Regions from separate parts of the Paenarthrobacter sp. NCHU4564 genome, predicted to be linked through region 1. Evidence: riboswitches for the same ligand, from Rfam matches in the RefSeq annotation. Region 1 holds a riboswitch; each other region holds the start of a gene.
What was found. Region 1 has a riboswitch for S-adenosylmethionine ahead of ACSVIE_RS01160 (LLM class flavin-dependent oxidoreductase). Riboswitches for the same ligand answer to the same signal wherever they lie in the genome.
Positions count from the first base shown of each region.

Region 2: another riboswitch for S-adenosylmethionine. It lies ahead of ACSVIE_RS08400 (aminotransferase class V-fold PLP-dependent enzyme); the one in region 1 lies ahead of ACSVIE_RS01160 (LLM class flavin-dependent oxidoreductase).
Region 3: another riboswitch for S-adenosylmethionine. It lies ahead of metX (homoserine O-acetyltransferase MetX); the one in region 1 lies ahead of ACSVIE_RS01160 (LLM class flavin-dependent oxidoreductase).
Region 4: another riboswitch for S-adenosylmethionine. It lies ahead of ACSVIE_RS11330 (hypothetical protein); the one in region 1 lies ahead of ACSVIE_RS01160 (LLM class flavin-dependent oxidoreductase).

Region 1 covers NZ_JBQLIS010000001.1:256,123-263,721, forward strand. Annotated here, with positions in the region: gene ACSVIE_RS01145 (ABC transporter permease) at 1-256, opposite strand, end outside; gene ACSVIE_RS01150 (ABC transporter substrate-binding protein) at 264-1,901, opposite strand; gene ACSVIE_RS01155 (NtaA/DmoA family FMN-dependent monooxygenase) at 1,898-3,313, opposite strand; gene ACSVIE_RS01160 (LLM class flavin-dependent oxidoreductase) at 3,346-4,437, opposite strand; SAM riboswitch class IV at 4,474-4,583, opposite strand; gene ACSVIE_RS01165 (PLP-dependent cysteine synthase family protein) at 4,893-6,248, shown strand; gene ACSVIE_RS01170 (NADH:flavin oxidoreductase/NADH oxidase) at 6,245-7,351, shown strand; gene ACSVIE_RS01175 (LLM class flavin-dependent oxidoreductase) at 7,361-7,599, shown strand, end outside.
Region 2 covers NZ_JBQLIS010000006.1:97,117-104,715, reverse strand. Annotated here, with positions in the region: gene ACSVIE_RS08440 (PadR family transcriptional regulator) at 1-131, shown strand, start outside; gene ACSVIE_RS08435 (50S ribosomal protein bL37) at 233-307, shown strand; gene rsrA (mycothiol system anti-sigma-R factor) at 390-650, opposite strand; gene ACSVIE_RS08425 (sigma-70 family RNA polymerase sigma factor) at 647-1,444, opposite strand; gene ACSVIE_RS08420 (DoxX family protein) at 1,609-2,124, shown strand; gene aroA (3-phosphoshikimate 1-carboxyvinyltransferase) at 2,131-3,504, shown strand; gene rsgA (ribosome small subunit-dependent GTPase A) at 3,507-4,622, shown strand; gene hisN (histidinol-phosphatase) at 4,677-5,489, shown strand; SAM riboswitch class IV at 5,673-5,786, shown strand; gene ACSVIE_RS08400 (aminotransferase class V-fold PLP-dependent enzyme) at 5,817-7,211, shown strand; gene ACSVIE_RS08395 (class I SAM-dependent methyltransferase) at 7,386-7,599, shown strand, end outside.
Region 3 covers NZ_JBQLIS010000005.1:9,165-16,763, reverse strand. Annotated here, with positions in the region: gene ACSVIE_RS06980 (CPBP family intramembrane glutamic endopeptidase) at 1-235, shown strand, start outside; gene ACSVIE_RS06975 (VOC family protein) at 361-999, opposite strand; gene ACSVIE_RS06970 (bifunctional o-acetylhomoserine/o-acetylserine sulfhydrylase) at 1,235-2,551, shown strand; SAM riboswitch class IV at 2,706-2,821, shown strand; gene metX (homoserine O-acetyltransferase MetX) at 2,836-3,957, shown strand; gene ACSVIE_RS06960 (winged helix DNA-binding domain-containing protein) at 3,991-5,175, opposite strand; gene ACSVIE_RS06955 (SGNH/GDSL hydrolase family protein) at 5,189-6,025, opposite strand; gene ACSVIE_RS06950 (alpha/beta hydrolase) at 6,103-6,750, shown strand; gene ACSVIE_RS06945 (RNA-binding S4 domain-containing protein) at 6,763-6,993, opposite strand; gene ACSVIE_RS06940 (DMT family transporter) at 7,017-7,599, shown strand, end outside.
Region 4 covers NZ_JBQLIS010000009.1:69,747-77,345, forward strand. Annotated here, with positions in the region: gene ACSVIE_RS11310 (amino acid transporter) at 1-242, shown strand, start outside; gene ACSVIE_RS11315 (helix-turn-helix domain-containing protein) at 323-898, opposite strand; gene ACSVIE_RS11320 (sodium:solute symporter) at 1,164-2,681, shown strand; gene ACSVIE_RS11325 (SRPBCC family protein) at 2,812-3,384, opposite strand; SAM riboswitch class IV at 3,345-3,464, shown strand; gene ACSVIE_RS11330 (hypothetical protein) at 3,480-3,776, shown strand; gene ACSVIE_RS11335 (hypothetical protein) at 3,773-3,964, opposite strand; gene ACSVIE_RS11340 (VIT1/CCC1 transporter family protein) at 4,231-5,412, shown strand; gene ACSVIE_RS11345 (matrixin family metalloprotease) at 5,522-6,415, shown strand; gene ACSVIE_RS11350 (matrixin family metalloprotease) at 6,521-7,432, shown strand; gene ACSVIE_RS11355 (LOG family protein) at 7,439-7,599, opposite strand, start outside.

The sequences.
Region 1 (7,599 bases):
TGATGGAAACGCCAAAGTCCAGTTGGAGGGCCTTGACCAGCGCAATGAAGTACTGCTCGTGGAGGGGCCTGTCCAGCCCGTACTCGCTGCGCAGCTTGGCCACGAGCGCGGGGTCCACGGCGTTCTGTTCGTCGCCGCTGGCCATAATGCTCACGGCGTCGCCGGGCAGCAAGTACAGGATCAGGAAGGACACGGTGTAGGCGGCCCAGAGGACAAACGCTCCCTGCAGCAACCGCCGGCCGATGTAGCGGATCATGGGGTGCCTACTTGCTCAGCCAGGCGTCGTAGAAGTCCAGGCGGCTGGAAGCTTCGAACTTGAGGTCGTGGACCTTCTCGCTGGCCGAAATCGTGGTGGACAGTTCGTACAGCGGGATGGAATGGGCGTCCTTGATCAGGGCTTCCTGGGCCTGGTCCACCAGCTTCTGGCGGGCGTCCTTGTCCAAAGCCGCAGCCTGCTCCCCCAAGGTGTCGTCGACGGGAAGTTTCTCGCGAAGATTGCTGCCGCCGCGGGCCGTGTTGGAGGCAAAGACCGTGCGCAGGACGTCCGGATCGCTTCGGGTCAGGTTGCCGTAGGAGAAGTCATAGGTCTTGTCCGCCTGGGCCGCGGTGACATCGGCAATCGTGGTGAACTTCAACTGCAGGTCCACGCCGATGGCTTTAAGTTGCTGCTGGACAAGCTCCAGGACTTCCTTGGGTGACTGCCAGTACGTGACCTTGAAGGAGAGCTTCTCCCCGTTCTTCTCGCGGATGCCATCGGCACCTGGCTTCCATCCGGCGTCGTCCAGGAGCTTCCTGGCCCCCTCCGGATCGTGGGCCAGCAACGAGCTGAAATCCTTGAAGTACGGGGTGGTGTGCGAGAGCACGCCCTTTGCCGGCTGGTCGGCCTCCGTCAAGAGGGTCTTGGTGATTTCCTCGCGGTTGATCGCCTTGGAGATCGCCTGGCGGACAGCTGTTTCCTTCAGCTTGGGGTTGGACTCGTTGGAGTACAGGTTATAGACCACGCCCGGGTTGGCACGGGTCTCGTTCCAGAAGCCGTTCCCGTTGAACAACTGGATGTCCGCGGCAGAGATCGCCGCCGTGGCATCGATCTGGCCGGACTGCAGGCTGCCCGTGCGGTTGCCCGCCTCCGGAATGATCTTGAACGTCACCGAGTCAAGGTAGGACTCGCCCTTGTTGCTGTTGGTGGAGGACGGCCAGCTGTAGCCGGCCCGACGCTCCAGGACCGCTTCCTTGTCCACGGTGTAACTCTTGACGTTGAAGGGGCCCGAACCCGAGAACTTGCCGGCGCAACGGTCCGCCTCAGACAACTGGGCCGAGGCGGGAGACAGGAGCCCCAGAGTGAAGGTGGAGGTGGCCTGCAGGAACTGGGCGTTGGGCTTGGAGAAGTCCACCACCACGGTTTTCGGATCCTTCACGGTAATGGCGCTGACGTCGCTCAGATACGTGGAGCCCAGTGTTGCCTTCGCACCGAGGGCCTTGATGGCTTCGAAGTTGGTCTTGACGGAAGCGGCATCAATCGCAGTTCCGTCCGCATAGGTGGCTCCCGTGCGCAGGGTGAACGTGAAGCTCGTGGCGTCCGCGTTGTTCTCGAATTTCTCTGCAAGCCAAGGAACGATTTCGCCGGTCTTCGGGTCCTGCGAGGTCAACGAGGCCACGGTCTGGCGGGCAATCGCGATCGCGTCGTTGTTGCCCACCTGCTGCGGGTCGATGCAGCCACGGTCAACGGAGACCGCGAAGTTCAGGTTCCCACCCGGCACGGGTGAGGCTGCCGCACTTTGCTGCGTACCGGCGTCGGCCCCTCCACCGCAGGCGGAGGCAAGGAGTGCGACGGCTCCAAGGACACCGACGACGGCGGCAGGCTTCTTTGTGCCGCGGGCTGCGGACAGTTTGGGGATTCTCATGCGACGTTTTCGCTTTCAGTGAGTTCGGGGCTGGTGAGTGAACCGCGACGGGTGAGGGGCTCACGGAGCCCGAGGTTTTCGCGGAGGGTGGAGCCTTCATATTCGGTGCGGTAGACGCCGCGGTCCTGGAGCCTGGGGACAAGTTCGTTGACGATCTCGTCCAGGCCGGTCGGGACAATCCAGGGCGTGATGTTGAAACCGTCCACGGCTCCCGCGTGGGCGTATTCGGCGAGCTTGTCCGCGACGTCGTCGTAGGAGCCCACCAGTCCACGGCCGTTCAGGCGGGAACGGGCAGCCACGAATTGCCGGATGGACTGGCCCTTGTCTTTGGCCTCATCACGCCACTGGGTTGCGAGCTCCTTGGCGCTCTTGCCGTGGAAGGCGTTGCCGCGCGTGGGGTTGGTGACGTCCACCACCGGGTCGATGTCCGGGAGCGGCCCGTCCGGGTCATACCCGGTGAGCGTCCGGCCCCAGAACTGCTCAAGGTACGCGATCGCGGTTTCCGGGCCAACCTGTTGTGAACGGACCCACTGGTGCTTCTCCTCGGCTTCGGCGGCTGTGGCGCCGAGGATGAATTCCTGGCCGGGGAAGATCTTCACGTCATCGGCAGGGCGGCCGGCTTTGAGGGTCCCGGCCACGATGTCCTCGCGGAACTTCTTCGCGTCCTCCAGCTCGGGGTGGGCCGAGAAGATGACGTCGGCGTTCCTCACCGCGAAGTCGCGGCCGTCCGGTGAATCGCCTGCCTGGAACAACACGGGGTGGTGCTGGCTGGAGCGGGGTAGGCGTCCGGTGATCTCGACGTCGAAGCTTTGATCCTTGCGCTGTACCGGACTGATGCTGCCCTCAGCGAGCCAGCGGGCCTCGTTCCGGGACCCGGCGATTGCGCCGTCAGCCCAGGAATCCCAGATGGCCTTGGCCGTCTGGACGAACGCTTCGGCCCGGACATAGCGGTCCTCGTGCTTGAGGAACCCGCCGCGCCTGAAGTTGGCACCGGTCCATGCATTGTCCGTCGTGACGATGTTCCACGCAGCCCGGCCACTCGACAACAGATCGAGGCTGGCGAGGCGGTGGGCAAGGTCCGCAGGGTCGTTGTACGTGGTGTTCTGCGTGGCCACCAATCCGATGTTGGTGGTGATGGCTGCCAGGGCGGCCAGGGCGGTCTGCGCGTCCGGCCGCCCTGCGACGTCCAGGTCGTGGATCCTGCCCAGGTGTTCGCGGAGGCGGAGGCCCTCGCCGAGGAAGAAGGCTGTAAAAAGGCCTCGTTCGGCTGTCTGTGCCACGCGGCGGAAGGATTCGAAGTCGGTCTGCGAGCCGCTGGCCGGGTCCTTCCACACCGTGGTGTGGTTGACGCCCTGGAAAAAGACACCGAACTGGATCCGGCCGTTGCCTGCGATGCGGTGATGCTTGGTCATGGTTCTGCTCTCTGCCTTGTTCTTGGCCTTGTTCAGGCTGCGGCGTAGCGGTTGGCGGGGCGTGGAAGGCGGAAAATTTCGCGCAGCGTCGTGCCTGGCTTTGGCGGCGTTACGAGCCCGGACTTGTGCAGTTCAGGCAGCACCTTGCGGGCAAGCTCCGGCAGGTCGATGTCCAGCACTGCGGGCTTGAGGCGCACGCCGTCTGCGGCTGCAAAGAGCGCCGTGAGGAGTTCCACGAGCCCATCGGGATCGCCCACGTAGCGCGCTCCGCCCTGCCACTTTTCGTGGGCATCAAGCTCCGCAAGCCGGCTGGCTGCGGTTTGCCCCCGGGCGTCCAGGATCACATCCAGTTCAACGACCGTCCGCTGCGCACCTGCCGCCGCTGCCTCTTGTGCTGCCTGGGCCAGGTCGTCGGCCGTGCCGGCGGAGACCAGGGCCACGTCAGCTTCGACGGCGGGAAGCAGGCTTGCGGGGGCGAACACCACCAGCTGGCCCTGGAGTGGACGCGGAATGATGGACGGGCCCTTCACGGCGAACCGCTCGCCTTCAAAATCGGCATAGTGCAGCTTTCCGCGGTCCAGGTAGCGGCCCGTGGCAACGTCGCGGATGACAGCGTCATCTTCCCAGGAGTCCCAGAGCCTGCGGTTGGCCTGGACAACATCGGCTGCCTCGCTGATCACTTCGTCCCCGGGAAGCGGCGTGCGGCCCACGGACCGGGCTTCCGCGGCAAAGTTGTCCGCGTTGACCAGCCAGCCGGCCCGGCCGTGCGAGGAGTAGTCGAGGCTGGCCAGCTGCGTGGCAAGGTGGAACGGCTCGGTGAAGAGCGTCCCTGCTTCCGGGACCAGTCCCAGGGAGCGGGTGACGGGCGCGGCAAAGGCTGCCCGCTGGATGGCATCGAGGCGCACGGGAATTCCGGTGGTTCCTTTGTCCACCACCCGGCTGTCCTTGAAGGTAGCCAAGTGGAAGCCGGCAATATCGGCGGCCTGGACAGTCTCCCGGATCCGCTGGCCCCCCAACAGTGCCTGCGGATCATGGAGGGCCTTGCGCCACGCAGCCGGGTGGGCCCCATCGCCGTCGAGCTCCAAAGCAACTACACGCGAACGGAAATCAGGATTGGAAGGCATGGTTCTCTCTTTTCAGAGGCCGCGGTGCGGCCGGTTGACATTCGCTTGCCGCTGTTGCGGCCAGGTCTGTTTCCGGAGCACCCCGCCACACAATGCCTGAGGGTTGCCGCAGCGCGAGCCGGTCCTTGGCGCGCTGACTCTTGACCTGGGATTGAATCTAGGAGCGTGTCCAAGGAATGTACAAACCGGCCCGACGCGGGAAGTCAACCCGGGAAACACCGCGTCAAAGGGCTGCCAAGTTCGTCATTTTTCACCGATCCGGGAGTCCTGTGTGACTTCCCGTTGCGTGGGATTGAGCCGGGTTGAGTCCCGTTGAGCGCGGTGACAGAACAGCTTTGGCCCGGCCTTGAGGCTCCGTAGTGTCGTGCCATGCCAAAGCCTCCCGGGACCCTTGTGCAGGTCCACGATCCCAGCCTGATGTCCGCCACCCAGAGCTCCATCCGCCCGTTGGTCCCATGACCGTCCACGAATCAGTCCTGGATGCCATTGGCGCCACTCCCCTGCTCCGCCTGAACAAGCTCGGCGGCGGGGTGCGTCCACGCATCTACGCCAAGCTCGAGTTCCAGAACATCGGCGGCAGCGTCAAGGACCGCGCCGCGCTGTCGATGATCCGTGCGGCTGAAGAGTCCGGACTCCTGGAGCCCGGCGGCACGGTCGTTGAGGGTACCAGCGGCAACACAGGTATCGGGTTGAGCCTTGTGGCCGCGCAGCTGGGCTACCGCTCGGTGATCTTCGCACCCGCCGCCACCGCCGCCGAGAAGATCAGTTTGCTCCGTGCCTACGGTTCGGAGGTGCACTTGGTGGCTGATTTCGTGCCACGCTCGGACCCGGCCCACCTCGCTAACCGGGCGGCGGCGTTCGCAGCCTCTACCCCGGGCGCATGGCTCGCACTGCAGTACGACAATCCCGCCAACCCCGCCGCCCATTTTGCGGGGACGGGACCCGAGATCTGGGCCGACACCGAAGGGGCCGTGACCCACTTCGTCGCAAGCGTCGGAACCGGCGGGACCATCAGCGGCACGGGACGGTACTTGAAGCAGGCCAGCGAGGGGGCGGTGCAGGTCATCGCCGCCGACCCGGAACACTCCCGCTACGGCGGAGGCAACGGATCCCTCAAATACACCGAAGGTGCCGGGCATCCCCTGCACCCGGACTCCGTTGAAGACCTCTGGCCCGAGGCCTTCGACACCGCCTTGGTGGACAAATACTTCAGCATCAGCGACCGGGACGCCATCTTCACTGCCCGCCGCGCTGCCCGCGAGGAAGGCTTGTTGATCGGCGCCACCGGCGGCACAGCCCTGGCTGCAGCACTGCAACTCGCCGAAACCCTGGACGGACACCACACGATCGTGGTGGTGGTGCCGGACTCCGGCCGGAACTACCTCTCCACCTATTTCGACGACGCCTGGCTCACCTCGCTCGGCTTCCTGGAACCCACGACGCCGGAAGGAACCGTTCGCTCGCTGCTCGCCACCGCGCCTGCCGGAGTCCAGCTCCTGGCGAGTACCCTGACAGCGGCGGAGGCCGCCGTCGTACTTCATGCCCGCCAGGTGGCTCCCGCCGAACCGGCATTCCTGGTTCTGGACCGCGGCGACACCTTCGGAACCGTCCACCCGCGCGAGGTAGCGGCAGTGGTGACGCTGGAGTCGTTGAGTGCTGTGGACGATGCTTCCCCGGCCGTTACCGCGGGACTCGGGTACCGCACACTGGCAGCGGGTCTGCCCGCCCGGGAAGCGGCAGGTTCCGGGGTCGTTGCAGTGCTGGTCGATGGCCGGATATCCGCTGCGTTCCGCGGGCAGGCACGCGCATGAACGCGCCTCCTGTAGCCAAGCGAACCACCGTCAGCCTCTTTCAGCCCATCACCCTGGGACGGCGGACGTTCGCCAACCGGCTGTGGCTTTCCCCGATGTGCCAGTACTCCGCAGCGGACGGCGTTCCGGGACGCTGGCACCTGGTCCATCTCGGGGCACGGGCGTCGGGCGGCTTCGGCCTGATCTTCGCCGAAGCCACGGCCGTTTCTCCGGAGGCACGGATCTCCCTGGGCGACGCAGGGCTGTGGAACGACCACCAGGAGCAGGCCTGGCAGGACATCGTCGATTTCGTCCACGAACGCGGGGCCAGGATCGGCATCCAGCTTTCCCACGCAGGCCGGAAAGCGTCCCTGCGCTTGCCTTGGGAGGCGGCACCGGGCGCCCTGCCCCTTGAAGACGGCGGTTGGACTCCGCTCTCTGCCTCCCCCTTGGCCTTCCCGGGATCGCCCGAACCAACGCAGGCCACTGAAGCGCAATTGCAAAGGATCGTGGACGACTTCGCCTCCAGCGCCGTCCGTGCCCGCGGTGCCGGGTTCGACGTCGTCGAAATCCAGGCCGGGCATGGTTTCCTGCTGCACTCCTTCCTCTCGCCGCTCTCCAATGAACGCACGGACCAATACGGCGGCCCGCTCCGAAACCGGGCGCGGTTGTTGCTGGCAGTTGTGGATGCTGTCCGGGATGTCCTGGGCAGCACGGGCCCCTCGCTCTTCGTCAGGCTTTCGGCAACGGACTGGCTTGAGGACGGCCTCACTGTCTACGACACCGCTGAGGTATCAGGTTGGTTGCGGGAACATGGCGTGGATTTGGTGGATGTTTCCAGCGGCGGCCTCCTCCCGGCCGAGATTCCGCTCGGTCCCGGATATCAAGTGCCCCTCGCCCAGCACATCGGTGCCAAAGCGGAAGTGCCGGTTGCCGCCGTCGGACTTATCACGTCGCCGCAGGAAGCGGAAGAGATTGTGGCCTCGGGTACTGCCGACGCGGTTTTCGTCGGGCGGGCGGGGCTGGCAGACCCGGGGTTCGGGCTGCGGGCCGCGCACGAACTCGGGCACCAGCCGGCGGAAGAGCTATGGCAGAAGCAATACGTACGCGCGATCTGGAAGTAGGGGATTTCCATGAGCAAGTTTGCACTCGGTATTGAATTGGACGGCGACGGAGCCCACCCGGCTGCCTGGCGCCACGCCAACCACCCGCCGACGGAACTGTTAACGCCACAGCGCATCGCCGCCGTCGCGTCGAAGACAGAAGCCGCCGGTTTCACGTTCGCCACGTTCCGTGAAGGCACACTGCACGGCAGCCCCAACGTCACGGGACGCCTGGACACCACGGGAGTTGCGGCGTTCGCAGCTGCCGC
Region 2 (7,599 bases), on a different contig from region 1:
TCCGTGACGACATGCGTGTGGAGCTACGCCAACACAGCGCCGGGCAGGAACTCACGCCCCTGGTCCTGGAGACCATCAGGGCCGTCCTGGACCAGGCCCGCATTTCCATCAGGAGTTCACTGCGCAGCTAGGCCGGAAGACCCGGCCGGGGGCCGGTTCGCCTGCGAACGTGCTGATGTGCGAAACTGGAGGGCAGCTCTATTGAGTATCAAAACATTTAAGGAGGCCAGCTATGAGCAAGCGTGCACGTAAGCGTCGTGACCGTAAGCGTGGCGGCGCGAACCACGGCAAGCGTCCCAACACCTAAGCCAGCGGCTTAGCGTCAAGGCTTAAAGCAAAGGCCCCGGAAACCAGCAGGTTTCCGGGGCCTTTGGCGTCCAACCGGCAGCTCAGGCGTCCACGGTCTTGATGGAGTGGATCCTGTCCAGGATGGAGTTCTTGAGGTTTTCCGGGGCAGACTCGGTGCAGGAGCGCTTGACCATGGTGCGGATCAGGCATTCGAGGTCATACTGCTCGGTGCACTCTTCGCAGGAGTCCAGGTGCTCCTTGATGTCTTTCAGGTCCTCGCGGGTCAGTGCCCCGTCCAGGTATTCGTAGATGCGCTGCATCCGCGTGTCGTCGCAATCGCCCAATCCCTGGCAGTCGCTCATTGCTCTTTCTCCTGATTTTTGCTCCCGGCCGCAGCCTGGTCTTCTGTGTGGGCGCTGAAGCCCCGTTCTGCGGCGTAGTCCGCCAACATATCCCGAAGCATCTTCCTGCCGCGGTGCAGACGCGACATGACGGTACCGATCGGGGTATTCATGATCTCTGAAATTTGCTTGTACGCATATCCTTCGACGTCCGCGAAGTAGACCGCCAGGCGGAACTCCTCCGGGATGGCCTGCAGCGCGTTCTTGACGTCGGAGTCAGGCAGGTGGTCCAAGGCCTCGGCTTCGGCCGACCGCAATCCGGACGACGTGTGGGACTCCGCCTTGGCCAACTGCCAGTCCTCGATGGTGTCCGAGTTGGACTGCAGGGGTTCCCGCTGCCGTTTCCGGTAGAGGTTGATGTACGTATTGGTCAGGATGCGGTACAGCCATGCCTTGAGGTTGGTCCCCGGCTTGTACTGGTGGAAGGCCGAAAATGCCTTGGTGTAGGCCTCCTGCACGAGGTCTTCCGCGTCGGAGGGGTTCCGGGCCATCCGCATCGCCGCAGAGTACAACTGGTCGACATACTGCATGGCGTCCCGCTCGAAGCGCTCCCGCCGCTGTTCAACAGTTTCGGTAGCAGGATCGACGTCGGAAGCCACCGCGACGTCGTCGTCCGCTTCGGCTGCCTGGTACATGGCCGCTGCGGCCGGTTCAATGGTGCTCATCGAAGCCAAGTCTACTGTCAGCCGCGGGGAATCAGGCTGTCTGGTCCCGCCGGACTCCAGCAGGCCTGCCCGGTCCTTCACCAAGGTCAAAAAACCAACTCCGTTCAGCGAAGCGGCATCACGCTGCCGCAGCCCGGCCTCCACCGCGCCTGTTGTTCACAACGGCGGCCGCTGGGTAAATATTCCGCAAAGGTGCAAGACTAGACCAGACTGCACCCCGTGACACTTGTGGCAACCCATCCAGGAGGCAAGACATGTCAGTTATCCGGTTCCTCGCCCGCCCCATGCTCGCAACCAGCTTTGTCGTGGCAGGTTTGGACAAGCTCAAGCACGCTGACGACACTGCCCGGCAACTCTCCCCTGTCCTGCGGCGCGCCTCCGAGTCCTTGCCCTTCCCCGCGGACGAGAAGGTGCTGGCCCGGGTCATCGGCGGAGCACAGTTGGGCGCCGGCGCCCTGTTGGGCCTGGGCAAGCTGTCCCGCTTTGCGGCCACCGTCCTGGCCGTGACATCGGCGCTGAACACTTTCGTGGAGTGGCGTTCGGCGGACATCAGCACCAAGGAAGGCCGTACCGCACGCAAAGCACAGCTGCTCAAGAACATATCCCTGACCGGAGGCGTGCTGTTGGCCGCCGTCGACACCGCGGGACGGCCCAGCCTTGCCTGGCGGGCAGAGCACCTGGCGGCGGACGCCCGGAAGGTCACCGGCAAGCAGATCAAGCGGGCAGACAAAGCCGTACGCAAAGCCGTCGATAACGCAGTTGGAGCATAAGGAAGCATGACAGGTACCACCGCAGCACACCCGGGGCCGGCAGGCTCCGGCCCTGCATTGCCACTTTGGCCGGCTCCGTTTGCACAGGCACCCGTGGACGCCACCGTCACGGTACCGGGGTCCAAGTCCCTGACCAACCGTTTCCTGGTTCTCGCGGCCCTGGCCGACGGCCCTTCGAGGCTCCGGGCACCGTTGCATTCGCGTGATTCGGTGCTCATGATCCAGGCCCTCAAGCAATTGGGGGCCACAGTCACTGAAGTACCCGGCGACGGCGACTACGGACCTGATCTCGAGATCACGCCCATGGACCAGGCGGCATCGGGCACAGACACAGCCATCGACTGCGGACTCGCCGGAACCGTCATGCGATTCGTCCCGCCGCTGGCCGCCCTGCGGAAGGGCACGACCCTCTTCGACGGTGATCCCCACGCCCGCAAGCGGCCCATGGGAACCATCATCGAAGCCCTCTCAGCGCTCGGGGTGCCGGTGGGCACGGAAGGCGGCAGGACGCCGTCGGCCCTTCCCTTTACTGTGGCAGGCACCGGAGAGGTGCGCGGGGGCCACCTGGTGATCGACGCGAGTGCCTCTTCCCAGTTCGTGTCCGCCCTGCTGCTTGCGGGGGCACGTTTCACTGAAGGCCTGCACCTGGAACATGTGGGCAAACCCGTACCAAGTCTCGACCACATCGCCATGACGGTTGCTGTGCTCCGGAGCGTCGGTGTCAGGGTCGATGATTCCGTTCCCAACCATTGGCGCGTGGAGCCCGGACCCATCCGGGCGTTCGACCAAAGAATCGAGCAGGACCTTTCGAACGCGGGCCCGTTCCTGGCGGCAGCACTGGCGACCCGCGGAACCGTGCGGATTCCCAACTGGCCATCCGAAACAACCCAGGTCGGCGATCTCTGGCGGAGCATCCTTGCGTCGATGGGTGCGCAGGTCACCCTGGACCACGGCACGCTGACCGTGACCGGCGGTCCGGACATCAAGGGGGGCGATTTCGACGAGACCAGCGAACTCGCACCAACGGTGGCCGCCCTGTGCGCTTTGGCGTCGGGACCATCCCGCCTGACGGGTATTGCCCATCTGCGGGGCCATGAAACCGACCGGCTGGCTGCCCTCGTCGCGGAAATCAACCGCCTGGGCGGTGACGCCGAAGAAACAGCGGACGGCTTGGTCATCCGCCCTGCCCCGCTTCATGGCGGGGTGGTCCACAGCTACGCGGATCACAGAATGGCCACCGCAGGAGCCATCCTGGGCCTCGCCGTCCCGGGCGTCCAGGTGGAAGACATCGCCACCACGTCCAAGACCATGCCCGACTTTCCGCTGATGTGGGAGGCCATGCTGCAGCAGGGCGAGGGCACCAACGGAGCCAGCGCCTGACCATGGCCCGCGACGCACGCTCCTGGGACGAGTCCGACGTCCGGATCCGGCCCAACAAAAAAGGTTCCCGGCCCCGCACCAAGGACCGCCCCAGCCACGACGACGCCGTGATCGGCCGGATCATCACGGTCGACCGTGGCCGCTATACGGCCGTGGTGGCCGAAGACACACCGCAGGAACGGACGGTCATCGCCGCCAGGGCCCGCGAACTTCGCCGGTCCCCTGTGGTCCCCGGTGACTTCGTGGCCCTGGTCGGCGACGTCTCCGGCGGGCCGGACACGCTCGCCCGGCTGGTCCGCGTAGAGGAGCGCAGCACGGTCCTGCGGCGCAGCGCCGATGACACCGACCCCATTGAACGGGTGGTGGTGGCGAACGCCGACCAGCTGGTGGTTGTAGTGGCCGCGGCCAATCCCGAACCCCGGACCGGTTTCATTGACCGGGCCCTGGTGGCCGCATACGACGCAGGTATTGAACCACTGCTGCTCGTCACCAAGGCTGACGTCAAGGATCCGTCTGAGCTGCTGGCCAATTACGTGAGCCTGGACTTCCCCGTGATCATCAGCCGTACGGCGGACGCAGCCGCATCCGGCATCGATGCCCGGTCGGATGACGGCTTGTCAGCCCGCCTGGACAGCGAAGCCGTGGCAAGTCTGCGCAGCCATTTGGACGGCAAAGTCACGGTCATGCTGGGTCACTCCGGCGTAGGCAAATCCACCATGGTCAACGCCTTGACCGGTGCCGAACGCGCCACAGGCGGCGTCAACGCCGTCACGGGCCGCGGGCGCCACACCTCGTCCTCGGCCCTGGCGCTCAAGCTCGCCGATGCCCCGTCCGGCAGCTGGATTATTGATACTCCCGGCATCCGGTCCTTCGGCCTGGCCCTGGTGGATCCGGACCGCATCCTGCACTCGTTCCCGGACCTGGAGCCCGGCACCGACGCCTGCGACCGCGGTTGCAAGCACGACGCCGGGGCGGTCAACTGCGGCCTTGATGCGTGGGTCAACGAGGGCCACGCGGGTCCCTCCGGTCCGGCCCGGCTGGCATCACTGCGACGACTCCTGGGCGCAGACCCCAGGCTGGAGGCCAAGGAAGCCAAGGAACTGGGAACCGTCAACTAGCCAGCGGGCTTCACGTCCCGCTGCGGGGGAACGTTTCACGATAAGTTTGGTGGCATGACCCAACCCGTTTCCAGCTACAACGACGACCTTCGCCTTGCCCATGTCCTGGCGGATTCCGTGGATGCCCAGACCATGGACCGCTTCAAGGCCCTGGACCTGCAGGTCGAAACCAAGCCAGACCTCACTCCGGTCACAGATGCCGACAAGGCCGCCGAAGAAGCAATCCGCGGCCAGTTGTCCCGTTCCCGGCCGCGGGATGCTGTGCTGGGTGAGGAATTCGGCAGCACGGGTCACGGCTCGCGGCGCTGGATCATCGATCCGATCGACGGCACTAAGAACTTTGTCCGCGGAGTTCCCGTCTGGGCCACACTGATTGCCTTGGTTGACGAGGGGGAGCCAGTGGTGGGGGTCGTCAGCGCTCCCGCCCTGGGCAAACGTTGGTGGGCTGCAAAAGGGATGGGAGCCTACACCGGCCGTTCCCTGGCGTCGGCCACACGGCTCAAGGTTTCCAACGTCTCGCACCTGGCCGATGCCTCCCTGTCCTTCTCGAGCCTGTCGGGTTGGAAGGACCGCGGAAACCTGGAGGAGTTCCTGGGCTTGACGGAAGACGTGTGGCGCACCCGCGCGTACGGGGACTTCTGGTCATACTGCCTTGTTGCCGAGGGCGCGGTGGACATCGCCTGCGAACCGGAGCTCAACCTTTACGACATGGCGGCCCTGGTCCCCATCGTCACCGAGGCCGGTGGCCGGTTCACCTCCCTTGAAGGTGAGGATGGCCCCTTCGGTGGCAACGCCCTGGCGACCAATTCGATCCTCCATTCCGAAGTCCTCAAGCGCTTGAACCCCGAGGTTGACGACCTCCTCTAGCAGCTAATGCCACGGTTGCCACCTGGCAGCCAAGCAAAATTTTCGACGGCGGATGCCACCTTTCGGGGGCATCCGCCGTCTGTTTGTTCGGCAAATCGGCCAAATTTCAACCGGCGTAATAAAGCGCTTAACAATCCGGGCGGCTTTGAAACGGGCGGCGGGCGTGCCCTAACCTCATTTACAGGTCACGAGTGCCAGCGCAAAACCCCGGTTTGCTGGCCGGCAACCCTCCATTCGCGGTGGGGTGCCCCGGGTGACGACCAGGCCGGTCCGGAACGGATACGGCAAGCGCGGATCCCCGGCGGGGTCCCTCTTGAGTGAGGTCACATGAGCACAGCTACGTTCAGTTTCACGATCCAGCCGTCCCCCGGGCAGGAGCTTGCCGCCGGCAGGCCACTGGCCGCCGTCACCGGCGCCGAGCTGCAGGCACCACTGATCCAGGGCGGTCACGTCCGATACGCCAACCTTGACTACGGAGCATCGGCACCGGCCCTGACCATCGTGTCAGCCTACTTGAACGAGGTCCTCCCCTACTACGCCAGCGTGCACCGGGGCGCCGGTTATGCCTCGCAGATCAGCACCTCGGTGTACGAAAACTCGCGCAACATCGTTCGCGGGTTCGTAGGCGGCCGTCCTGACGATTCCGTGATCTTCACCCGTAACACCACCGACTCGCTGAACCTGCTGGCAGGCTGCCTGCCACAGATCGATGGCAAGCACACCGGTGAAGTCCTGTACCTGGACATCGAACACCATGCCAACCTGCTTCCGTGGCAAGGAGTTCCCCACCGCAGCGTGGTGGCTGATACCACCCTTGCCGGCACCATCGCGAAAATCCGCGGAGAACTCAGCCAGGGTGGCGTCTCCCTGCTGGCTGTTACCGGCGCCTCCAACGTGACCGGCGAAATCCTGCCGATCAAGGAACTCGCTGCCCTGGCCCACGAATACGGTGCCCGGATCGTTGTTGACGCCGCACAGTTGGCACCCCACCGCCCCATCAACATCGCCGCGGCCGACGTCGACTATGTTGTGTTTTCCGGCCACAAGCTCTATGCACCTTTCGGCGCGGGTGTGGTGGTGGGACGCCCGGACTGGCTCGACGCCGGAACCCCGCACCTTGCCGGCGGCGGAGCGGTGCGCGAGGCACGCCTGGACTCCGTCAGCTGGGCAACCGGCCCTGCCCGCCACGAAGGCGGCTCCCCCAACGTGCTTGGTGCAGCAACCCTCGCCCGCGCTGCCCAGGTACTTTCCGGACTCGATCCGCAGGCATGGCACAACCACGAGGCCGCCATCCGGGCCTACCTGGTGGAAGGCCTGCAGGCCATTGACGGCGTGAGCGTCCACCGGATCTTCAGCGATTCGACCGATACCATCGGTGTGGTCAACTTCTCGGTGGAAGGATTCGACGCCGGACTGGTGGCCGCCTACCTCGCTGCAGAGCACGGTGTGGGCCTCCGCGACGGCCGCTTCTGCGCCCACCCGCTGCTCAAGCGCCTGGGCTTGCCCTCGGGTTCGCTGCGCGCCAGCTTCGGCGTAGGTTCCAGGCTGGAGGACGCCGGGCGCCTGCTGCGCGGCATCGAAGAACTCAAGCGCACCGGCCTGGGCTGGGACTACGTGGTGGATGAAGGCCGCTGGGTACCGGCCAACGACCACCGCACCTACCCGGAATGGGCCCCGAATACCCCGGGTACCGCAGGCGCCGCACCCTGCACCGTGGACTAGCCTGCGCCCTGGAACGACTCCCGACCCAACTAAGTAGCAGCAGAGCGCGTTTTGACCCCTCAAAACGCGCACAACTGCGACCCAGTTGGGTGAGGCGGGCGGCCACTGAATCGCACCGCTCTTGCGGTAAATTCGTAAGGTACCCCGGTCTCAAGCTTCCGAAGGAGTCCTTGCGTGGCCATCAGTCCACATCTTGTATCCGGTGGCGCCAGCGGTCCCAGGCTGCATCATGAACGACGGCAGGAACTGGGACAGAGCTTCCAGGACGGCGGCGAACACTACCACCGGGTGCGCCCCGGTTACCCCGCGGACTCGGTTGACTGGCTCCTGCCGGCGGGAACCAGGTTCGCTGCGGACGTTGGTGCCGGTACGGGAAAATTCACGGGGC
Region 3 (7,599 bases), on a different contig from region 1:
AAAGTTCGGCTGGAGCGTGCCCCTGGCGATCATCTCCAGTGCGTTGCTGCGGGGGAGCTATCACCTGTACCAGGGCTTTGGGCCGTTCATCGGCAACGTGGTCATGGGCCTGGTGTTCGCCTGGCTGTACACGAAGACCAAGCGCGTCATGCCTTTGGTCATCGCCCACGCCCTGCTGGACATTGTGGCCTTTGTGGGATTCAGCCTCTTCGGCAAGGCCGTGGGACTCGGATAACGCGACGGCCTGGGCCGCGTTCGGAGCTTAAAGCAGCTTAAAGGAGCTTAAAGGTATTCGGCCGCCATCGGTGGGTGACGTCGTTGGCACCCGCTGATGGCGGCCGAAGTTTCTGGCAGAACGCGTCAGATGGTGACGGCTCCCGATGACGTTTCGAAGGTCACCGACATGATGCCCGGGGTTCCGTGCGGAGCCATCCACTGGACTGCCACGTCTTCCAGGGGCTTCTCCACGGGCTCGCCCAGCCACTCGGTGACGCGTTGAGCCGACCCGGCGATGGTCAGGCTGGACATCTTGACGTCGCTCTCGTAGACCTTGGAGGGATGCAGGGAGGGGTCACCTTCCCACTTCAGCAGGTACGGCACCTGGGGATCGGCGATCAGGCCGAGGATGCCGATCTGCTGCCACACGAGTTCGCGGCCGTCGGGAAACTTGCGGTTGCCCGGAACGGCGGAGCGGCCGAGGCGGTCTTCAAAGGGGGCGAGGTCGTCAACGGCGACGCACCAGCCCATCCAGCCACCGCCGGCAGCCGAACGTGCCCGTACTGCCTGGCCGAAGGGTGCCTTGTCGGAGGCAGGGTGGTCCAGGACCTCCACGACTTCCAGGTATTTGTTGTCCGCCAGGGGAATGATCATGTTCCGGGTGCCGAAGCGCGGGTGCACTCCGCCCCGCACTGCGTCCACTCCCAGAGCCGCGGAAATTCGTTCGGTGGTGGCCAAAAGGCCATCTTTTTCACAAGCGTAAGAGACGTGATCCATGCGCATGGCTTCATCTTGGCACTTTGTGATCGGGGTCTCAGCTAAGTCAAGCCTAACCAAGGTGGGATGTTGCCGCCCGGGTAGCGGAACCGTCCCGGCTGGACCCGGAACAGACGCGCGGGGACCGAAAAATACTGTCTTCGTCATAAAGCTGTCCAAGTCGCGGGCGGGTTCCTAGACTGGCCGCAACCCACCCGGTACCACCAACTGAAAACCCATGCGCTACGAAGAGGAGAACGCAATGTCACAGGGATGGTCCTTTGAAACCCGCCAGATCCATGCAGGCCAGGAACCTGACGCTGCAACAGGGGCGCGTTCGCTTCCGATCTACCAGACCACCTCGTTCGTGTTCCCCAGTGCCGAGAGTGCGGCCAACCGGTTTGCCCTGGCTGAGCTTGCGCCCATCTACACCCGGATCGGCAACCCCACCCAGGATGCCGTGGAGCAGCGCGTTGCCAGCCTGGAAGGTGGGCTCGGCGCCCTCCTGCTGAGTTCGGGCCAGGCGGCGGAAACGTTCGCCATCCTGAACATCGCCGAAGCCGGCGACCATGTGGTGGCCAGCCCCAGCCTGTACGGGGGCACGTATAACCTCCTGGCGCACACGCTGAAGAAGTTCGGGATTGCCGTGACCTTCGTTGAGGATCCGGACAACCTGGATCAGTGGCGCAATGCCGTCCAGCCCAACACCAAGCTCTTCTTTGGCGAGGTGGTGTCCAACCCGCGCCAGGATGTCCTGGACATCGAGGGGATAGCGCAGGTGGCACACGATGCCGGCGTGCCGCTGATCGTGGACAACACGCTGTCCACTCCCTACCTGATCCGTCCCATCGAGTGGGGTGCGGACATCGTGGTGCACTCAGCCACCAAGTACCTGGGTGGTCACGGTGCGGCGATCGCCGGCGTGATCGTGGACTCGGGCAACTTCGACTTCGGCAAGGACCCGGACCGCTTCCCCAACTTCAACACGCCGGATCCCAGCTACAACGGCCTCGTCTATGCCCGTGACCTCGGGAAGGATGGAGCACTGGGCGCCAACCTTTCCTACATCCTCAAAGCGCGGGTCCAGCTGCTCCGCGATCTCGGCTCCGCAGTGTCTCCGTTCAATGCTTTCCTGATTGCGCAGGGCCTGGAAACCCTGAGCCTCCGGGTGGAACGGCACGTCGCCAACGCCACGGCAGTGGCGCAATGGCTGGAAGCGCACGACGACGTCGAATCCGTCGCCTACGCCGGGCTGCCGTCCAGCACCTGGTTCGAACGCGGCCGGAAGTACGGTCCACGCGGTACCGGTGCCGTGGTGGCCTTCACCATCAAGGGCGGAGTCGAGGCAGGCAAGCGCTTTGTGGATGCCCTGGAACTGCACTCTCACGTTGCGAACATCGGCGATGTCCGGTCCCTGGTCATCCACCCGGCGTCGACTACCCACAGCCAACTGACCGTGGAACAGCAGGTGGCAGCAGGCGTGAACCCGGGTCTCGTCCGCCTGGCTGTGGGCATCGAGCACGTCGACGACATCATCGCCGACCTCGAAGCCGGCTTCCGCGCCGCCAAGGGCGCGTAGGCTCTGCAGGACCCTGGCGTGGGCCCCGGCCGGTCGAATGTTCGCCGGACGGGGCCCGGGCGGGGTCTTTGGCGAACCAAGCAGTGAAAAACCGTCACACTGCTGTCACATTCTTCGCCAGAACCGCCATGTTCTTCCTAGACTCTACGTATTAGGTCATGAGTGCCAGCGCATAGCCCCGGCTTGCTGGCCGGCAACCCTCCTCCGCGGTGGGGTGCCCCGGGTGAGGACCTGGCCTGTCGCAGAAATGGCGATGGGCAAGCGCGACGATAGGTGTCAAAGGAATGACCATTACTGCTGCAGCACTCCCAAAATCGGGCGAAGAAGACGGCATCGTCAAATACGCGGGCATCGGTTCCCTGGAACTTGAAGCGGGCGGCTTCCTTCCTGATGTCGTCCTGGCCTACGAGACGTGGGGACGGCTGAATGCCGATGCATCGAACGCTGTCCTGATCCAGCATGCGCTGACGGGAAGCACGCACGTAGCCAAGGGTGCCACCGACGAGGACGGTTGGTGGGAACAGTTGGTGGGTCCCGGCGCCACGATCGACACCGACCGGTTCTTCGTGGTCTCCATCAACATTGTGGGCGGATGCTATGGAAGCACCGGACCGTCCTCGACGGCCCCGGACGGACGTCCTTGGGGGTCCCGCTTCCCCTTGGTCACCCTGCGGGACAGCACCGAAGCCGAAGCCCGTCTTGCCGACACGCTGGGGATCCGCCAGTGGCATGCGGTGCTTGGCGGCTCCATGGGTGGTGCCCGGGCCCTTGAATGGGCCGTGACTTTTCCTGACCGCGTCAAACGATGCGCAGTCATCTCAGTCGGTGCCTACAGCACCGCCGAGCAAATCGCCTTTGCCCAGTCGCAGACCTTGGCCATCCGCCAGGACCCCCACTTCAACAACGGCGACTACTACGACGGACCGGCTCCGGAGGCGGGCCTTGCACTGGCGAGGCGCATCGCGCACATCACCTACCGGTCAGCGCTGGAACTTGATGTCCGCTTCGGCAGGGAAGCCCAGCACCAGGAGACGCCCCTGGCCGCCGCTGTGTTGGGCGAACGCGGCCGCTACCAGGTGGAGAGCTACCTGGACCACCAAGGCACCAAGCTGGTCCGCCGCTTTGACGCCAACAGCTACATCGCCATCACTGAAGCGCTGATGTCCCACGATGTTTCCCGTGGTCGCGGCAGCCTCCAGGAAGCCCTCGGACGGGCCACCGCCGAGTTCTTTGTCGCGGCAGTGGACACGGACAGGCTCTACTTTCCGGAGCAGTCCCGGCAACTGGCCGCGCACCTGCCCGGGCAGGTCCCTGTTCATGTCATTGAAGCGCCGATCGGGCACGACGGCTTCCTCACGGAAATCGGCCAGCTTTCCACCCAGCTCCGCGAGGCGTTCTTCGCGTAGCGGTGCGGTGGCCGTTGGAACTACGGGTGGCCGTTACACCAGCGACGTCTGCATGCGCAGGAACTGACCGTAGCGTTGGGCCTGGGCGTCCAGCGCTGCTTGTTCCTCCGGCCCGGGTTCACGGTTCATGCGCACTTCCAGCCCGCATACTCCGCCCGACAGCCTGTGTCGCCACCAACCGGCCAGCCGGCCGTCCAGCAACACCGCATGCATGGGACCCTTGTCCTCCGGAAAAAAAGGTGCTGTTCCGCCCAGGTAGTGCCGGGTTTGGGAGTAGCCCATGATGTATTCGTCATAGCACTGGACAAGGTCGATCCTGGGCTCCGCCTGCCGCGTCCGGGGGAGTGCCTGCCCGGGACGGGCCGGCTGCCCGGACCGGGCCAGGGACTCCACTTCCTCAGCAGCCACATGGCATTCCACGCCGTCCACGTCCACCGTGGTGAGTTCCGCGGACAGGGAACGGGCAGCATCCAGGCCGCGGCGGATGTCCTGCATGGTCAGTCCGGACCACACAGAACAGTCCTTCACGGTCGCAGGGCCCCGGCTGCCGAAGTAGCGTAGAACCAGCCGTGCCAGTGCGTGGTCGCGCTCGTCACCCCGGAAGCCCGGCCTTTCCTGAAGACCGGAGGCGTTGGGAACCCGCTCTTCGAAGAGTGCATAGGTCTGCTTGAGGGCGCCGCCGGTTGAACGCACCGGCGCGCCGCTGACCAGGATTCCGCTGGTTTCTGCGTGCATCAGGTGGTAAATGAAGCCCAGGTCCTTTCCCGGCAGCCCGGCGCGCTCCAGCACCTGTCCCAGCTCTTCGCGCGTCTTGTGGTTGCCGCCGGCCACCGCTTCGGCCAGGATCCGTCCGCTGCGGGCGGCGGTTTCCGTATCCACGCCGGTTTGCCGGTACATTCCCTTGTTGCCCTGATGAAGGCGTTCGGCGGACAACGCCATCAACCAGCCAAGATCGTCCCGGTGGACGAAATGCCAGGTGGGCCGCAGAATGTGGGTCCGGAGGATCGTCCCGTCTGCCACGGCCTGCTCGACGTCGTCGGCTGTGGCCCCGGGAGTGCGCTGGGCAATGGACCAGCGCGCGTAGGCGAACTCCTGCGACTGCACCGCAAGGAGGTGTCGCAGGACGCCGGCTACGTCTGCGCCATAGGGCGGCCGAAGCCGTTGCCGCCGCAAGCGGACGTCGACGACGGCAGTTGCCTGTCCTGTCACACCGTGCACGACCGGTCCCTGCCTAGCCGCGCGGCACCATGGTGCTGCCGGGTCCGAACACGGGTCCCGGCGTCGGGCGCTTGGGTGAGATCCCGTCCCCTGAAGACTGGTGGCGCAACCGGCGGATCACCCACGGCACAAAGTACTCCCGGGCCCACACCAGATCCGAGGAACGCGCCTCGCGCCACGTCCGCGGGGGGAGTGGCTTGGGGCTCAACGGCTCCAGGGTATGCGGAACGTTCAGTGCTTCGAGGACCATCATGGCGATGGTGTGATGCCCCAGGGGCGAGAAGTGGAGGCGGTCTTCGTCCCACATCTGGACATCTGCCAGCTGCCTGAGCGACCACATGTCAGCGATGATGGCGTCGTGCCGCGCGGCCACGGTGCGGAGGTTTTCGTTGTAGATGGCCACCTTGCCGCGGATGCGGCCCAGTACGGACGACGCGGTGTCGGGCCCGTTGAACAGCACCACGGTGGCGCCCCCGGAGCCCAACTGCCCGACGGCGGCATCCAGCTTCTCTGCCAAAAGGTCGGGATCGCCCCCGGGCCGGATGAGGTCGTTGCCACCGGCGGAAATGGAGACGAGGTCGGGCTGCAGCTCCAGGCAGGGTCCCACTTGCTCGTCGATGATCTGCTGGAGAAGCCTGCCCCGGATGGCGAGGTTGGCGTAGGCGAAGTCTTCGTGGCCGCGGCCCAGCTCTTCGGCTACGCGGTCAGCCCATCCCCTGAAACCACCGGGGTTCTGCGGCTCGGGGTCGCCGATGCCTTCGGTGAACGAGTCTCCCAGCGCTACGTATCGGCTCCAGGGATGCTTTTGGGCCGGGTCGTCCGGCCGGACCAATGAATTCACGTCACTCACGCTTCTCATCCTGCCTCTAACCTGCCAACCTACGCGACCGTAGGTTGTTACCAGCGGGTAACTGCAAGAATAGACCCATGACTGAAGCCGTTGCATTCCCCGCGCCCGTTGTTCTCTGGTCCCACGACGAGTCAGAACGGGAAGGCAAACCGCTGCTGGTCCTGCTGCACGGTTACGGTTCCAATGAGGAGGACCTCTTCAGCTTGGCCGGGCTGCTGCCTGAGGGATTCGTGGTGGCAGCGCTGCGGGCCCCCGTGCCCACCGGGCCCGGGTACACGTGGTTTCCGCTGACTGCATCGATCGAGTACTCACTGGATGCAGTCAAGCTGGCCGCCGGATACGCGCTCGAGTGGCTCGATACCGTCAAAGCGCACCATTCCTCGGTGACACTGCTCGGCTTCTCCATGGGCATGGCCATGGCCACCACCATGCTCCGCTACCGTCCCGCGGACTTTGCCGCCGTTGTCGGGCTTTCAGGTTTCGTGGTGGACGCCGCCGACGACCCTGACTTCCGCGACGACCAACTTGATGGCAGCGTGCCGATGTTCTGGGGCCGGGACCAGCAGGACCCGGTCATCACCCAGGACAAGATCGAATACACCATGGGCTGGGTGCGCAAGCATGTGGACCTCACCAAGGTCCTGTACACGGGGATGTGGCACGGCATCAACCAGCAGGAGATCGGCCACGTGGGGGAGTTCCTCACCCACAAGGTGCTGGGCTAGGGGGATCCCGGGCTAGGAGTTGCCGGTAATCCGGACGGTCTGTCCATTGACGCTCACGGTGTCGCCGGCGTGGAGCTGGCGGCCGCGGCGTTCCTCGATGTCGTCGTTGACCTTGACCAGGCCGTTCTTGATGAGCTCCGTAGCCTCAACCCCGTCTTCCACCAGGTTGGCGAGCTTCAAAAGCTGGCCCAGGCGGATCATGTCGTCGCGGATGGGGATTTCTTCGATTTCGGGGTTGCTCATACAGCAATGATGCCTGAAGTAGTGTGGTGACAGTGCCGCAGCCTTCCCGTCGTTCCAGCTTTCCGCTTGTCCTTGGCCTGCCTTTGGCCGTCCTGACGGGGCTGGTGCTCCCGGTGCAGGGACGCATCAACGGGGCACTGGCCACCAACCTTCATGACGGCATTACCGCCTCGGTGGTGAGTTTCACCACAGGCCTGGTGGTGATCGCTGCGATATCGCTCGCCACGCCCAAGGGCAGGGCCGGGCTGCAGCGCATTGTCCCGGCGGTCCGCAACCGAAGTTTCCCGCCCTTCTATGTCATGGCCGGCGCCGTGGGGGCGTTCTTCGTCTTTGCCCAGTCCTACACCGTGGGACTGTTGGGTGTGGCGGTGTTCACTGTCGCCACCGTGACAGGACAGACCTTGAGCGGACTGCTGGTGGACCGGTTGGGGATAGCTCCAGGCGGCAAGAGGTCCGTTACCGGCATGCGGGTGGCTGGCAGCATCCTCACCGTAGCTGCCGTCGCCTGGGCCGTGTCGCCGCGCCTGGGCGGCGTGTCCGACGTCGGAACCTTGCTTGTGCCGGTCATCCTGCCTTTGGCAGCGGGTTTCCTGATGAGCTTCCAAC
Region 4 (7,599 bases), on a different contig from region 1:
TCAAGATCCTGGAAGTCCACAGCAACAACGTGCCCAACACGCTGGCAGCCGTTCTCCTCCACATCCGGGACGTCACCGGCTACATGCCGCACATCTACTTCCGGTGGACGGAGGGCAACCCCATCTCCAACCTGAGCAAATTCCTGTTCTTCGGCGAAGGCGAGATCGCTCCCGTGACCCGCGAAGTGCTTCGGGAAGCAGAGCCGGACGTGACCCGCAGGCCTTGGGTCCACGTGGGCTAGCAATCCCCGCCCAGATGGCACTTAATGACAATGTTTCCCCCCGACATTGTCATTAAGTGCCATCTCGCGGAGACGGAAAATTACCGACTGGCTGCCGGCACCAGGACCCAGAGCACTTCCACGGTTTCATCGGTGGGATTGATCCACGTGTGTGGTTCCCGGCCGGGGAAGGAAAGGGTGTCCCCTTCCTCGAGGTCATATTCCTCATTGGTCAGGATGAGCTTGATACGTCCCTTGACCACATGGAGGACGTCAACATCGCAGTCCACGGCGTAGAGCTCATTCTCACCACGGCCATGCGGTTCGATGGTTGCCTGCAGGATCTGCAGCCGGCGCTCCGATCGCGCGGTAAGAAGCCGTTCAACGATGCCCTGGCCACCCAGGGAAATGCGGGGACCATCATCCCGCCGCGTCAGGTGGGTTTCCGGCGCCGCGAACAAATCGCCAACCGACACTGAAAGCACCTGGCACAGGGTAACCAGTGAGGCGACCGACGGCGAGGTCAGGTCCCGCTCCACGCGGCTCAGGAAGCCTTTGGTCAGGCCGGTGGCATCCGCCACTTGCTCAATGGTCAGCCGCTGGGCCTGCCGCGCGGCGCGGATGCGGGAACCGATGGCAACGGGGACGTTGCTCGGTTCAACGGGGAGAGCCTTCATTCACGAACCTTTCAGGCCTGCCATGCGGCCCTGTCATTGGAGCAATAGTAGCCGGATCATCTTCCGCGCAGCGCTGTTCCGGCGTAACCATAACCAAAGGACCTTGACTGTTACTCCAGTCACAACATATCCTCATAGGCAACAAGTGTTGTCTGTGAGGCACACAACACGAGCCAATCTCCCGTCATCACGCACAGAGCTTCCGGCCAGCCCAACACAGCGCCGGAAATCCCAACCTCTGTGCATCAGCTCCAAGGAGCCACTCATGGACTCTTCGTTCATAAACATCGCCATCGTGGTGTTGTACTTGCTGGCCATGCTGGCCTTCGGTTGGTGGGGCAAGTCCCGCACCAAGAACAACAGCGATTTCCTGGTGGCCGGCCGCCGCCTGGGTCCCTTCCTGTACACAGGCACCATGGCCGCCGTGGTCCTTGGCGGCGCATCCACCGTGGGCGGCGTTGGCCTGGGCTACAAGTTCGGTATCTCCGGCATGTGGCTGGTGGTGGCCATCGGTTCAGGCGTGCTGCTGCTCAGCCTCCTGTTCGCCGGCACCATCCAGAAGCTCAAGATCTACACCGTCTCCCAGATGCTGACCCTTCGCTACGGCAGCAGGGCGACGCAGACCTCCGGCATTGTCATGCTGGCCTACACCCTGATGCTGTGCGCCACGTCCACCGGCGCCTACGCCACCATCTTCGTGGTGCTGTTCGGATGGGAGCGCTGGCTGGCCATCGCCATCGGCGGTGCGATCGTGCTGGTGTACTCCACCATCGGCGGCATGTGGTCCATCACCCTGGCCGACCAGGTCCAGTTCGTCATCAAGACGGTGGGCATCTTCTTCCTGATGCTTCCGTTCGCCATGAACGCTGCCGGCGGCCTGGACGGCATCCGTGCACGCGTTGATGAAAGCTTCTTCGACATCGGCGGAATCGGCCTCCAGACGATCATCACGTACTTTGTGGTCTACACGCTCGGGCTCCTGATCGGCCAGGACATCTGGCAGCGCGTCTTCACGGCCAAAACGCCCAAGGTAGCCCGCTGGGGCGGCGCAACCGCAGGCGTGTACTGCATCCTCTACGGCCTGGCCGGCGCCCTGATCGGCATGGCTGCAAGCGTTGCCTTGTCCGGTATCGAGATCGAAGCCAAGGACGACGTCTACGCCGAAGTCGCCACCAACCTGCTCCCGATCGGCATCGGCGGCCTGGTCCTCGCCGCAGCCGTCGCAGCCATGATGTCCACCGCCTCCGGCGCACTCATCGCAGCCGCAACCGTGGCCCGCGCCGACGTTCTCCCGTTCGTGGCCGGCTGGTTCGGCAAGACCGTCAACACCGACGACTCCGACAACCCTGAGCACGACGTCAAGGCCAACCGCTACTGGGTCCTGGGACTCGGCATCCTGGCCATCATCATCGCCATCTCCACCAAGGACGTCGTGGCGGCACTGACCATTGCGTACGACATCCTGGTGGGCGGCCTCCTGGTCGCGATCATCGGTGGCCTGGTGTGGAAGCGTGGCACGGGAATTGCCGCCGCTGCGTCCATGGCCGTGGGCTCCGTGGTCACCCTGGGCACCATGATCATCCTTGAGATCAACGCCAAGGCTCCCATGGACGGCATTTACGCGAACGAGCCCATCTACTACGGCCTGCTCGCCTCTGCGATCGTCTACGTGGCTGTTTCACTGTTCAGCAAGCCCACCGACCCGGCGGTCATGAAGGCCTGGACGGACCGTGTTGCCGGTACCCGCGTGGCCGAGGATGAGCTGAGCTCACCGGCCAAGTAGCTGCAGCTTCTGCAAGCAACGTCCGACGGCGGCGCTTCCCTTTGCGGGGAGCGCCGCCTTGTTGTTTTCCCGGGCCAGGGGACCGAATCCGGCAAACCTCTCGTTGCCCGGGTGCTGTGAGTGGGCAGTGTCAGGCAGCCAGCACCTTGGCGAGGTTCTTGAGGTTGCGGCGGAGGGACAGACCCAGGAACCATTCCACCAGCGGCCCAGGCAGTTTGCCCATCAGGCCCTCCATGGGTGTATTGAGCCGCAGTTGCTCGGTAACGCGGGTCCCGCCATCAACGGATTCCAGGGTGAACGTCGCCGTCAAATCCCGCTCACCTTCGATCGAGCGGGACACCATGCGGCGGGGTGGATCGAATTCCGTATATTCAACCATCCAGTCAAACTGCCGCCCCATGATCCTGGTGGTTCCCCGGCCCCGGGTTCCCAGCCCTGGCGGAGCATCGCCGAGCGGCCCGGACGAAATGACAAAAGCATCATAGGTGGAGAGTTTTCGAACCGTGCCAGGAAGTCGAAGACCTCCTGCTGGGGCCGGGGAATATCCACGCTTTTCTCTATCGAGGGCATTGGGCCTCCTGGTGCTGGCTGATGCTTCCTTGAACAGTGTGTTCCTGCGGACGGGACCGGAACAAGAAGGCCCATGCGGTAGGGTGGTGCCAGCTTCAAGAGAGGTGGCGCCAAGCTCCGACTGGCCACACACCAACCCCATGTTCACGGGTGGTTCGGATGAGGAAGCGGCCCGTTCCGGACCAGAGACAACCGAGCGGGCAAGAGCACTCCCCAGGAGATCCATCCTTGCCGTTCCAAGCCCACCCCCTGAGCGAAACAAACACCCCTGCCCTCCCCCAACGTCCCGGCGTGCCGGTGGTTCCCGGCGTGGACGTTGTCAGGGGAACCGTGACGCTGTTCCTGGACGGCCGCTTGCAGCGGTTCCTCTGCGCGGACGCTCACAGGATGGAACGCGCCCTGGGCCAAGCGGTCCGTCCCACGCGATGGTGCAGCGCGATGCGGACGCTGACGGTGACCGTTGCCGCCGTCGGACAACCTCGGGGGCGCGAGCGGCACTTCCTGCTGAGCGACATGCAGGACTAGAGTTCGTCGTCGTCCTCGCGGAAGTCGTCCGCGTCGTCGATCGGGACCACCCGCTCGTCGTCGTCGGGAGCGTCCACTTCCTCAACCCACGGTTCGTCCACTTCCTGGTCCTCGCCGTAATCGTAGGCAGGATCCGACTCGATGGTTGCCCGTTCGGGGTGGCTTGCGTGCGGTTCGGTGCTGTTCATGCTCCAACCTCCGTGTGGTGGGCCGGCAAGCAGCCCTTCGGCCGAATGCGGGGAGTCCCCCGCCCCTGTCCTTCCATCTGAGCACCGGCCCCGGCGAACGGTCAAGACACCCGACCGGCACGTCGGAACGCAGGTGGAGCGGGGCTCCGAATTAAGGTCCGCCGAACATTCCGGTTGAGGAATACCGGCCAAAAAACCGCGGAAATAAGCGGTACAGTGGGCGGTGCAATGGGGCCGAAACCACCCCACCCAGCACAGGAGATAACGTGCAGAAGCACCATGAATCCCATGATCCGTTGAGCCCCGCTCCGGGTCCCGCCCCTGAAACGGCCCCGGCAGCGGAATCAGCTCCGGCAGCGGAAACGCCGCCACCGCCGTCCGCCTCCGACATCAAGCGCTGGCGCCAGTACCTGGCCGACGAACGGGCCGAAGCCGCGGTGTACCGGGAACTCGCGCAGCGGCGTGAGGGCGAAGAACGCCAGATCCTGCTGGCCCTGGCCGAAGCCGAGGGCCGCCACGAGGCCCACTGGCTCAAACTCCTCGGCGAACACGCCGGAATGCCCAAGGCAGCATCCGGCCGGAGCCGCTTCCTGGGCTTCCTCGCCCGCAACTTCGGATCGGTCTTTGTCCTTGCGCTCGCGCAGCGGGCCGAAGGCAGGTCGCCGTACGGTGCCGAGCCGGCCGCCACGCCCGCCATGGTGGCCGACGAGCAGATCCACGAGGAAGTTGTCCGCGGCCTGGCAACCCGGGGGCGGAACAGGTTGTCGGGCACCTTCCGGGCAGCCGTGTTCGGTGCCAACGACGGCCTGGTGAGCAACCTTTCGCTGGTCATGGGCATGGCGGCCACCGGCGTTCCCAGTTCCGTGGTGCTGATGAGCGGCGTGGCCGGCCTTCTCGCCGGAGCGCTGTCCATGGGTGCCGGCGAGTACGTATCCGTCCGGTCCCAGCGGGAGCTGCTCAGCGCCACCCTCCCCACCCAGGCGACGCTGACCGCGGCACCGTCACTGGACATCGAGCACAACGAACTCGTGCTGGTCTACCTGGCCCGCGGCATGACGCGTGAGGCAGCCGAACACCGCGCCGCCGAACGCCTGGGCCTGTTCAGCTGCGACTGCGACCCCAGCCTGTCCCTGCAGCCGGAAAAGCCGCCCACCGACGACCACGAAACCGTAGGGTCTGCTTGGGGAGCGGCACTGTCCAGCTTCTGTTTCTTCGCCTCCGGAGCCATCGTCCCCATCATCCCCTTCATCTTCGGCATGACGGGCGTGGCCGCGCTGGCAGTAGCCGGTGCGCTGGTGGGCATCGCACTGTTGGCGACGGGCGCCGTCGTGGGCTTGCTGTCCGGAACATCGCCGCTCAGCCGGGGTCTGCGGCAGCTGGCCATCGGCCTGGGGGCAGCGGCCGCCACCTACGGGTTGGGGCTGGCTTTCGGCGCCGCGATCGTTTAGGACGGGCCTTTCCTGGGCACATGTGAATGGACGCCATAGAGCAGGTGCCCGTAATGTTGGTTCGTCCTCCGCGCGGCCCGCGTGACCGGGGCGCAAGGAATGGAGAGCCGTGGAGCCGGAAAGTGAGACGCCGCGCGCGCCGAAACACCGGCGTGCGCTGACCACGTTGAAGGTTGTCCGCGGCCTGCTGATGGCCGCCGTGGCCGCTGTCGTGGCAGTCCTGGTGAGCGGATTTCTCCACGGCGACCCGCGCATCACGGGCCTCTTCCCGGGCGTTGCGCTGCCTGACACCCCGCAGATCGGGCAGGTGGTTCCATCGCCGGCACGGGCATTGGATGCGCCACCGCCGGGACTCGAAGAGGCAGATGCGCCACTGGCCTCGCCACTTCCTCCGGGCGCGCCCAGTGACTCGTACAAGTTCCTGGCCACCAACGACGACGGCACACCGGTGGGGTACTCACCGTGCCGTCCCCTGCACTACGTGGTGAATGACGCCGGCGCCCCCGCCGGAACCGGGCAACTGCTGGCGACCGCGATCGCCAACGTGTCCGAAGCCTCCGGCATCCAGTTCGTCAACGACGGAACCACCGACGAACCACCCGCTGACAAGCGTGAGCCCTACCAGCCGGACAGGTACGGCGACAGGTGGGCTCCACTGCTGATCTCGTGGACCACCCCGGCTGAAGCTCCGGCACTGGCCGGGAACGTGATCGGCACCGGCGGAAGCACCATGTACTCCCTGAACAATGGCGCCAAAAGCTACATCACCGGCAGCCTGGAACTGGACACCCCGCAAGTGGCCGAGCTGCTGGCAGAAGAAGGCGGCTCGGACTACGTGCTCGCCGTCATGCAGCATGAACTGGGGCATGTGATGGGCCTTGACCACGTGGAGGACCCCATCCAGCTCATGTACCCGGAGATCGGCGCCCCCGACGGGCTGGCCGACGGGGACCTCAACGGGCTGCACCTTTTGGCTTCCGCACCGTGCCGCAAGGACATTTAGCCGCGACGGCCCATGGACGCGTCGCCGGAGCGGCTCTATGCTTGCGGGAAGCGGCCGACGGCGGCGCCCCCACCGTCCGCCCGGACCGCAGCGTCAGGGGGTTCAATGGAACCTTATGGGTCGCCGCAGTGGCCGGACCCCTATCCCCCTCCGCCCGGCCGGCCACCTGACCCGCCGGGCAGGCCGCCGATCAGGCACACCAGCATCGCAGCCATTGTGTTCCTGCTGGCCGTGCTGGCGTTGGTCTGCGCCGGCGCATACTTCAGCGGCGGACTGCAGCAGTTCTGGAATGGCTCCTCTTCCCAGAGCCAAGGAGTTCGTCCGGGACTCCTGCCGTTCGGCCAACGCCAGGAGCCACCACCAGGCCTGGAGGAAGCCGATGCACCCCTGGGGACACCGGGACCCGTGCAACGCGCCAGCACCTCCTACAAATTCCTGGCCGTCAAGGAGGACGGCACTCCCCTGGCCTACTCCCCCTGCCGGCCCATCCATTACGTGGTGAACTCCGGAGCGGCACCGGCGAGCTGGCAACCATTGGTGGAAGAAGCCGTGCGGCAGGCCAGCCTGGCGTCGGGCCTCCAATTCATTTACGACGGCCCGACCTCCGAGACACCCACCACCAACAGGGACGGGTATCAGCCTGAAGTGTACGGGGACCGCTGGGCACCGGTCCTGATTGCATGGACCACCCCCGAACAGGTGCCCCGCCTCACCGGCCAGACCGTGGGGCTGGGCGGGAGCTCCTCGATTGGCCTGAGCAACGGCTACCAGGCGTACGTGACGGGCACGGTTTCCCTGGATGCGCCGCAATTCTCGGAGATCATGGACTCGCCCCACGGAAAGGACATCGGGGTGGCGGTGATCATGCACGAGCTGGGGCACCTGCTGGGACTGGACCACATCGACGACCCCCGCCAGCTCATGTACGACGAAGCGTCTTGGGTGCGTGACTACGCCTCCGGCGACCGGACGGGACTGGCGAAGCTCGGGTCCGGGCCCTGCAGCAAGGACTTCTGAGCCGCCTCAGCGCTGGACCACGGCGAGCGCTTCCTCCACGGTGTCCACCAGGAAGATCCTGTCCGCCATGGGTCTACCGGCCGCGAGGCTCTGCAGCATGGGCCACGCCGGGTATGTGTGCTCCCAGTGCCGGCGACCAACCAGGACCATGGGAGTGATGGTTTCCG